DNA from 4 places in the Streptomyces sp. CNH287 genome. Region 1 is predicted to be linked to each of the others. Evidence: riboswitches for the same ligand, from Rfam matches in the RefSeq annotation. Region 1 holds a riboswitch; each other region holds the start of a gene.
The links. A riboswitch is a leader RNA that binds a small molecule or an ion and turns the genes downstream of it on or off. The one in region 1 is predicted to bind cyclic di-AMP.
Positions count from the first base shown of each region.

Region 2: linked by a shared signal. The riboswitch ahead of H299_RS0122570 (peptidoglycan DD-metalloendopeptidase family protein) and the one ahead of H299_RS0101280 (LysM peptidoglycan-binding domain-containing protein) in region 1 are both predicted to bind cyclic di-AMP.
Region 3: linked by a shared signal. The riboswitch ahead of H299_RS0120310 (M23 family metallopeptidase) and the one ahead of H299_RS0101280 (LysM peptidoglycan-binding domain-containing protein) in region 1 are both predicted to bind cyclic di-AMP.
Region 4: linked by a shared signal. The riboswitch ahead of H299_RS0103030 (LysM peptidoglycan-binding domain-containing protein) and the one ahead of H299_RS0101280 (LysM peptidoglycan-binding domain-containing protein) in region 1 are both predicted to bind cyclic di-AMP.

Region 1 is NZ_AUKQ01000003.1:304,884-307,073, reverse strand. It holds gene H299_RS31530 (HAD-IC family P-type ATPase) at 1-563, opposite strand, end outside; cyclic di-AMP (ydaO/yuaA leader) riboswitch at 1,191-1,347, shown strand; gene H299_RS0101280 (LysM peptidoglycan-binding domain-containing protein) at 1,351-2,043, shown strand.
Region 2 is NZ_AUKQ01000027.1:39,615-41,804, forward strand. It holds gene H299_RS0122570 (peptidoglycan DD-metalloendopeptidase family protein) at 124-1,251, opposite strand; cyclic di-AMP (ydaO/yuaA leader) riboswitch at 1,265-1,412, opposite strand; gene H299_RS0122575 (PP2C family protein-serine/threonine phosphatase) at 1,750-2,190, opposite strand, start outside.
Region 3 is NZ_AUKQ01000020.1:42,346-44,535, reverse strand. It holds gene H299_RS0120315 (HPr family phosphocarrier protein) at 83-364, shown strand; gene H299_RS0120310 (M23 family metallopeptidase) at 489-1,361, opposite strand; cyclic di-AMP (ydaO/yuaA leader) riboswitch at 1,375-1,536, opposite strand; gene H299_RS0120305 (M16 family metallopeptidase) at 1,729-2,190, opposite strand, start outside.
Region 4 is NZ_AUKQ01000004.1:31,124-33,313, reverse strand. It holds gene H299_RS0103035 (endonuclease/exonuclease/phosphatase family protein) at 1-390, shown strand, start outside; cyclic di-AMP (ydaO/yuaA leader) riboswitch at 772-954, shown strand; gene H299_RS0103030 (LysM peptidoglycan-binding domain-containing protein) at 957-1,715, shown strand; gene H299_RS31900 (hypothetical protein) at 1,983-2,190, shown strand, end outside.

The DNA.
Region 1 (2,190 bases):
ATCGTGTTGATGCCCGCACGCAGCTCCGAGCTGATCAGGGTGAACTTGCTGGCCTCTTCGGCGAGCTGGGCGGCGTACGCGTCGCGGCCGACCCGGGTGGCGGCGAACGCGCCCGCGCCGGCCACCACGAAGCTGCCCGACATGACGGTGTCGCCCGGCTGCTTGAGCACCGGGTCGGCCTCACCGGTCAGCAGCGACTCGTCGACCTCCAGGTCGGCGGACTCGGCCACCACGCCGTCCACCGCGATCTTGTCACCCGGTCCCAGCTCGATGACGTCGCCCAGCACGATCTGCTCGGCGGTGAGCGAGACCGCGACGCCGTCCCGCCGCACCAGCGGGCGGCTCTCGCCGACGATGGCCAGCTGGTCCAGCGTGCGCTTGGCGCGGACCTCCTGGATGACGCCGATCAGCGTGTTGGCCAGGATGACGCCGCCGAACAGGCCGTCCTGGACCGGGCCGACGGACATGATGATCACGAACAGCACGCCCATGATCGCGTTGATACGCGTGAACAGGTTGCCCCGGACGATCTCGCCGATGCTCCTGCTGGAGCGCACCGGCATGTCGTTCACCTGGCCCGCGGCGACGCGCTCGGCGACCTCGGCGCTCGTCAGGCCGCGCGCGGAGTGGGCGGGCGCGGGCGGCGCCTCCGCTTCCGCCGGCGGGCTGGTGGCGCCCTCCGCTCCGACGGTGTCTAGCTGCTGCTCAGCCACGCTGCGGGCCCCTTCATATGCGGTCGTGCGGTGTCTGTAACGGGTGATGCCGGGTGCTGCCAGGTGATACGGGGTGGTGGCGCCAGGCGGCGCCGGTGCTGCTGGAGGGCGCGGGGTGGTGCTCGCGTCGTACGCGGGCGCCCCGGACCCCTATGAAAGTAATCGGCCGGGGTGATCTTCCGCCAGCCACCCAGGTATCCATCGCCCCCCGTACCTGGGTCGGAGTCGGGCCCGAGCGAGTAGTACCACGGTGTGAGGCTTCTCTCCCGCCACCCGCCGCGCAGACCGGCTGCCGCATTCCTCCGTGGAGCGCACCACCTGCGAGGACGCCGGTTCCCGCCCTCCGGTTGAGCCGATAGATGGCAGATGCCGGTTTTTGTACCTGTCGCGGAGGTGTGCTTACGGTCGCTCTGCTCGTCAACTGACGGGCGCCCTGGGCCGTCACGCCGAATCCTGCCGGCGGCCGGGGGGGCAATCGTCGCGCAAGCGCCGTTGGCAGGAGCGGGGGAACCAGGTAAGCGCCGCGCCCTTCGGGGAGCGGCTAGGGGCGAAAACCGTGCGCAGCCGCGCACGGGCGGGCACTCATCCGGCCCGGGTCCGACAGCTCACCTCGCAGGCGTCGGTGAGGAAGATCGTCATGCTCTTTTCCGCTCGCGGCCGTCACCGTCGTCCGGCCAAGGCCGTCCGCATCGCCACGCTGGCCGGGGTCACCGGTGCCGCCGTCGCCCTGCCGCTGATGTCCGCCACGGGCGCCCAGGCCGCCTCGGTCGACACCTGGGAGAAGGTCGCCCAGTGCGAGTCCGGGGGCAACTGGTCCATCAACACGGGCAACGGCTACTACGGCGGCCTCCAGTTCTCGCAGTCCAGCTGGGCCGCGGCGGGCGGCACGCAGTACGCGCCGCGCGCCGACCAGGCCAGCAAGGAAGCGCAGATCGCGGTCGCCGAGAAGCTGCTCGCCATGCAGGGCCCGGGCGCCTGGGCCTGCGCGGGTGCCGGGGGCCTCACCTCGGGCGGCCCGTCGGCGGACGTCAGCCCGGGCGGCGACTCCGGCAGCGCCCAGGAGGGCGGCGGCGGGAGCGCCGAGCAGCCCAAGGCCCCGGCCGCACCGCAGCCGCAGCCCGAGACACAGCCGGAGCCGCAGGCCGCGCAGCCCCAGCAGCCGGCCAAGCAGCAGTCCGGCGGCGGCGACTACACCGTGCGGTCCGGTGACACGCTCGGCACCATCGCCGACGCTCACGGCACCACCTGGAAGCAGCTCCACCAGGACAACCGGTCGGTCATCGGCGGCGACGCCGACCTGATCATGCCGGGCCAGCGCCTCTCGCTCTGAGCCCGGTGCCACCGCGGGTCGGCGGGCCCGCGGTGGCCCCTGATCGCGCAGCCCGCGCTCTGTCCCCCCGGGGCGCGGGCTGCGCCCGTCCGGGCCCGGCCCGCCCCGCGGCAGGCGGCGAACAGCCCGCCCCGCCCCGCGGCGGGC
Region 2 (2,190 bases), on a different contig from region 1:
GCCGCGGGGCGTCCGGACGGGGCGTCCGGACGGGGCGGCGGCAGCCGACGCGCCATACGTACCCCATCCGCGGACGTACCGGACGTACCGGGCGCGCCTGGCGTACCGGGCGCGCCGGACGCGTCAGACGCTGAGGCCCTTGCCGCGCAGCCAGGCCAGCGGATCGACCGCGTCGCCGCCGCCGGGCAGGACTTCGAGGTGGAGGTGCGGGCCCGTCGAGTTGCCGGTGGAGCCGACGTTGCCGATGACGTCCTTCGTGCTGACGTCGGCACCGGCGGACACCTGCATGGAGGAGAGGTGGCAGTACCAGATCTCCGTACCGTCATCCAGCTGCAGCACGATGCGGTAGCCGTACGAGCCGGCCCAGCCCGCTTCCTTGATCGTGCCGCTGTGGACCGCCTTGACCGGGGTGCCGGTCGGTGCGGCGAAGTCCTGGCCGGTGTGGTCGTTCTGCCACATGCCGCCCGCGGCGCCGAACCCGGAGGTGAGCTGGTAGTTGGAGGTCGGCAGCGTGTAGCTGGCGGCGAGCTTGGCGAGCCGCTCGGCCTCCGCCTTGCGCTTGGCCTCCGCCTCCGCCTTGCGCTTGGCCTCGGCCTTGCGCTCCGCCTCCGCCTTCGCCTCGGCGGTGACCTTGGCCGCAGCCTCGTCCGCCGCCTTCTGGGCGGCGGCTGCCGCCGCGTCCTCGCGGGCGGTGCGGTCGGCCTCGGTCTGCTGCTGTGCGGCCTGTTCGAGGATGCGGGCGCGCAGCGCCTCGCCCGGGTCGGTCTGACCCGCTTCGGCCTCGGTGGTGCTGAGCGCCGCGTAGCTGAGGGGGGCCTGGGAGGCCGCCTGGACGGTCTCGTCCGAGGCGTCCTCGTCGTCGTCCGAGACCAGGCTGCCGACGCCGGGGAGGTCCTCCATGACGGAGAGGTCCGGCATCGAGACGGGGGCGGGCGACTTGTCGCTGGCCGAGGCCATGCCGCCGGCGCCGACCGCGGCGATCACGCCGACGCCGAGCACCGCTCCGCTGCGGGCCATGCCGCCGCGCTGCTTGGCCACCCGGTGGCGGCCCCGCACGGGACGGATGGAGTCCTCGGTCGGGTTCCACTCCTGGAGGGAGTCGTCACGGTCCGGGCCGTAGGCCGGGGCCGGGGACTCGGAGAGCGTTTGCGTGCCGTACCCGCCGTAGTTGTCGCCGGAGCGGTAACCGCGGTCGTCCACCTCGTAGTACGGGTCGTACGAGGGCTCGGGGGCATACGTCTTGGACGCCACTCGGGGCGCTCTCCTTTCCTTCCTTCTCGCCTACCGGGTTAGCTGACGGGTTCGGAGCAGGAAGGTCTCCTACGGGCGCGTCCATGGGCGGGACGTGTCCGATTCACCCCAAGTGGTGGTTCCCCGGCTCCCTCTGCGCGGTGGTATCGCGTGCTGGTTGCTCGCGATGCCGCACTTGCGGGATTAGGCGACGGCGCACGGTGCCGTCTCTCGTGACGGCAGTGACGACCGCGCTGCGTTATCGAACGTTAATAGACTTGCGGCTGAGAATCCAAGTCGTTCCCGGGTTTTTGACTCTCCATTGGCCTGGACTTAGCTGTCAGTGTTGGGCAATTGGGGCAAGCCGTCGGCGGCCGAGATCCCTTCCTCACACCGTCGCTCCTTCCGCGCCGCCCCTGGTCAGCCGCGTCCGGCCCGTACGGCCCTTACGTCAGGCCCGCTTGCCGACCGCGCGCCCCTACAGCGCGTCACCCTCACGGCGAACCCGCCCGGCCCGCCTCACCCGCCGGGACGGCGGCACACCGCGAGCAGCGCCATGTCGTCCCCCGAGTCACCGCCCGTGAACACCCGCACATCCGCGACGATCGCGTCCAGCAGCGCCTCGGGATGGCCGAAGCGGCGGCCCTGGAGCCGCCCGCCCGGGTCGTAGAACTCGCCGCCGTTGTCGCGCGCCTCCGACAGGCCGTCCGTGTAGAGCAGCAGCAGCGCGCCCGGCGGCAGCCGCGCCTCGTCCGCGCGGTCCGGCCAGCGGGCCAGGTCAGCCATGCCGAGCGGGAGTGAGGGCGCGGACGGTTCCAGGTAGCGGGCGGCGCCCTCGGCGAGCAGCAGCGGCGGGGGATGCCCGCGGTTGACGATCCGCAGCCGTCCCGGGCAGCCGGCGGGCACCTCCGCGAGCGCGGCCGTGGTGAAGCCCTCCATCGCTTCCACGTCGCGCCGCCT
Region 3 (2,190 bases), on a different contig from region 1:
ACGGCGGAGCGGGTACCTGCGGGGGCGCGGCCGACCACATGCGAGACTGGTCTAGACAACCTACGATCCGAAGGGCTGAACCATGGTTGAACGCCGTGTCTCCGTCGGCTGGGACGAAGGTCTCCACGCCCGCCCCGCCTCGATGTTCTGCCGTGCGGCCGTCGCGGCGGGCATCCCCGTGACCGTCCGCAAAGGCGACGGCAGCGCGGTCAACGCCGCGTCCATGCTCGGTGTGCTGGGCCTGGGTGCGGAGGGCGGCGAGGAGATCATCCTCGCGTCCGACGCCGACGGCGCGGAGGTGGCGCTCGACCGGCTGGCGAAGCTCGTCGCCGAGGGCCTGGAGGAACTGCCGGAGACCGTCTGAGCCGCGGCGGACCGGCGGGGCCTGCCGTGTGGACCGTACCGGGCACTTCGCCCCGGCGCGGTCCACACGGCAGGCCCCTCGTACGCTCCAGGGCCGGTCAGGTCAGGTCAGGCGCCAGGTCCGGTCAGAGTGCGACGCCGTGCCCGCGCAGGTACGCGACCGGGTCGATGTCCGACCCGTACTCCGCGCCCGTGCGGGCCTCGAAGTGCAGGTGCGGTCCCTGGGAGTTGCCGGTGTTGCCGGAGAGGCCCAGCTGCTGGCCCGCGGTGACCTGCTGACCGGGCGTGACCGCCACGGACGACAGGTGCCCGTACTGCGTGTAGGTGCCGTCCTGGTGCCGGACGACCACGTTGTTCCCGTACGCTCCGGCCCAGCCCGCCTCGACCACCTCACCGGCGCCGACGGTGCGTACGGAGGTGCCGGAGGCGGCGTGGAAGTCGACCCCGGTGTGGGTGCCCGAGGACCACATGCCGCCGCCCACGCCGTAGGGCGTGGAGACGTACGAGCCCGCCACCGGCAGGACGTAGCCGCCGGCCGCCGCGGGGCGCTGCGCCGCCGGCTCCTGCGGGGCACTGCGCGCGGCACGCGTCTCCGCCGGGCGGGACCGGGCGGCCCGCTCGGCCGCCTTCTCCCGGGCGCGCTCCGCCGCCCGCTCCCGCGCCTGCTCGGCCCGCTGACGCGCCTCCGCCTTCGCGGCGGCCTCGACGGCCGTCCGGGCGGCGGCGTCCTCCTGGGTGTGGGCCTGTTCGACGAGCGACTCGGCGAGGTAGTCGCCGAGCACGGGCGTCTGCGGCAGCGGCGTGTCCGCCGGAGCCGGGGTGTCCGGGGCGGTGTCGGGCGCCGGGGCCTGCGAGGGCCGGGACGCGGCGAGCGCCGGGGACGCGAGTGAGCCGACGACGCCGACGGTGGCGAGGCCCGCCACTCCGGCCAGCTGCGCCCTCGTGCGAGAGGCGCGGGCCGGACGTCGGTGCTTGCCCGTGGCACGGGTGAACGCCATGAGGCGGCGTACTCCTTTCCCTCCTTCTCGCCTACCGGGTTAGCTGACGGGTTCGGAGCAGGAAGGTCTCCTACAGGCCGCCTCGCGGGAGGCCGCCCGATTCACCCCAGGGACTTCATGGTTGGGTCCCCGGCTCCCCTGGCTCGCGCCGTGGGGGACTCGGCGATGGCTGTACGTCGGCCGCGGTCGCGGGCACTTCTGATGCACAGCCGGACCGACGCTAGAGCGGGCCGGGGTGAACTGCCAAACGAATCCGGCTGTTTGTCGCGTACGCCACAGTGGCGCCCGAGCGGCACAACCGGCGCGGCCCCCGCCGTCCCGGGTGGGACGGCGGGGGCCGCGCGGGCTTCGGCGCCGGGTCCGAGGCTCAGGTGCCGGAGACCACCGTCACCTCGCCGATGCCCAACTCCCGCACCGGATCGGCGATCTGCGCCGCGTCACCGACCAGGATCGTCACGAGCCGGTCCGCCGGGAAGGCGCTGACGGCGGCGGCGGTCGCCTCGACCGTGCCCGTCGTGGCGAGCCGCGCGTAGGTCTGGGCCTGGAAGTCGTCCGGCAGGTGCTGCTCCACCTGGTCGGCCAGGGTGTCCGCGACGGCCGCGGCCGTCTCGTACTTGAGCGGGGCCACGCCCACGAGGTTCTGCACCGCGACGTCGCGCTCCTCGTCCGTCAGGCCCTCGGCGGCGAGGGTGCGCAGCACCTGCCACAGGTCGGCGAGCGCGGGCCCGGTGACCTCCGTGGCGACCGAGCCGCTGATGGCGAGCATCGCGGCGCCCGTGCCGTCCGGCGCGGACCGCAGCACCTGGCCGAAGGCGCGCACGCCGTAGGT
Region 4 (2,190 bases), on a different contig from region 1:
GTCGACATCGCCGGGGCCCGCGTCCGGGTGCAGGTGGCCCATCCGATGCCGCCGGAGCCCAGCTCGCTGGGCACCTGGAAACGCGAACTGGGGCGGCTGCGCGGCTGGGCCGCCGCGCGCGCCGACAGTCCCCGGGTCCTGGCCGGGGACTTCAACGCCACCCAGGACCACGCCGCCTTCCGCGCCCTGCTGGACACCGGGCTGCGGGACGCGGCCCGCCTCCAGGGCCAGTCGCGCACCCCCACCTGGCCCACGGCCACCGCGCCGCCGCTGGGCGCGCAGATCGACCACGTGCTGCTCAGCAAGCACTTCGAGGCGGCCGACGCCCAGTTCCTGGACCTCCCCGGCACCGATCACCGGGCCCTGCTGGTCGACCTCACGATGTACTGACGGCCCCCGTCCCGCGGCGGACACGGAATCACCGGAATGCACGGAAGGCCACCAACGGGCGCGAACGGCACGAATAGCCCGATATAAGGAACCGGCCGCAGGCGCCGTGTCCGGAGTCACACCGACTCGGCGGAACCACGCGGCCCGGTATCCGCCGAAACGCCAAGTCGCCCTTTCCTCGGCCCTTTTGGAAATACTGCGGGCGCCCGCCTCTCACGCTCAGAAAATGATCCACTGCACAGTGTTGAGCATTTCTTGAATTACTCCGGACGCACCCATTCCGGCACCTTGCCTCCACCAAATCGCTGTGTTTACGTTTCCTCGCCTCCGCACTCATGGCAGGGGCCCCACGATCGGGTCGCCGAATCCTGCCGCCCGTGCCGGGAACCACAGCAGTACCCACGGCAGGAGCGGGGGAACCAGGTCAGTGCCGCGCTGCGCTTCACGGCAGCCGGCTTGGGGTGAAGCCGGAACACCCGGCGCTCTCGGGCGCGACGGGCGACCGGCCGGGCATCTCCAGCCCGAATCCGACAGCTCACCTCGCAGGCGGCGGAGAGGAACTCACCATGTCTCGTGGCCGCCATAAGCGTTCGCGCTCAGCTTTCACTTCCCGGCACATTTCCCGGCTTTCCGTCGCGCTCACCATCGGTGGCGCCGGTCTGGCCGCCCCGCTGCTCACCGCGGGCAGCGCGAGCGCGGCTCCGGCCGCCGCGTCCGCCCCGGCCGCGGCTCCGGCCGCCGCCTCGGAGCAGTCCGGCGAGGCGGGTTCGTACACCGTCGTCGGCGGGGACACCCTCTACAAGATCGCCACCGCGCACGACGTGGAGGGCGGCTGGTCCGCCCTCTACGAGGCCAACCGCGAGGCCCTGGGCGAGAACCCGGACGTCATCCACCCCGGCCAGCAGCTGACCCTGGCCGGCGCCCCCGCCGGCGCCCAGAGCGGCACCGGGCAGGGCGGCGAGACCGCCGCGGCCGACCAGGCAGCGACCTCCGACCAGGCGTACGCGGACAACCTGGACGGCTGGATCAAGGAGGCGCTGTCGATCATGGAGGCCCACGGCATCCCGGGCAGCTACGACGGCATCCACCGCAACATCATGCGCGAGTCCGGCGGCGACCCGAACGCCATCAACAACACGGACATCAACGCCCAGAACGGCACCCCGTCCATCGGGCTGCTCCAGGTGATCCAGCCGACGTTCGCCGCGTACCACGTGGAGGGCACCGCCAACGACCAGCGGGACCCGGTCGCCAACATCGTCGCCGCCTGCAACTACGCGGCCGACCGCTACGGTTCGATCGACAACGTGAACGGCCCTTACTGAGCCGCCTGCTGAGCCGTTCACCCGCGCCCTCGGCGCACACCCGCACCGGTCCGCTCCCCGGCCCCGCCGCCGGAGCGGACCGGTGCGCGCGCGGGGGCCGCGTACGCGGGACGGCGTCACTCTCCGCCCCGCTTCGGTCACCCTCGCGAATCCGTCGTCGCGTTCAGGAAGTGCCCCACTGTTCTTCATCTGCTGTTCTCCCTGGGTCGATACGTTCCGGCTGCCGCGCTGAAATTCGCGCCAGCAACGATCGAGCAGGAGGACCGAGTGACGTTCGAGGAGGAGTGGGCGCAGCTGACAGCCGCGCACCAGTCGCCGGCGTCCACGAGCATGCGCCTCAACCACCTGGGCGGCCCCACCGGAGGCGCCGGCCATCCGGGCGGGCAGGGCGGCGGCCAGGGCGGCCGGCAGCGGCTCAACGTCACCGCGTCCGTGCTGCGCGGGCGGGCGGGCAAGGCGGAGATCGTGCGCGGCC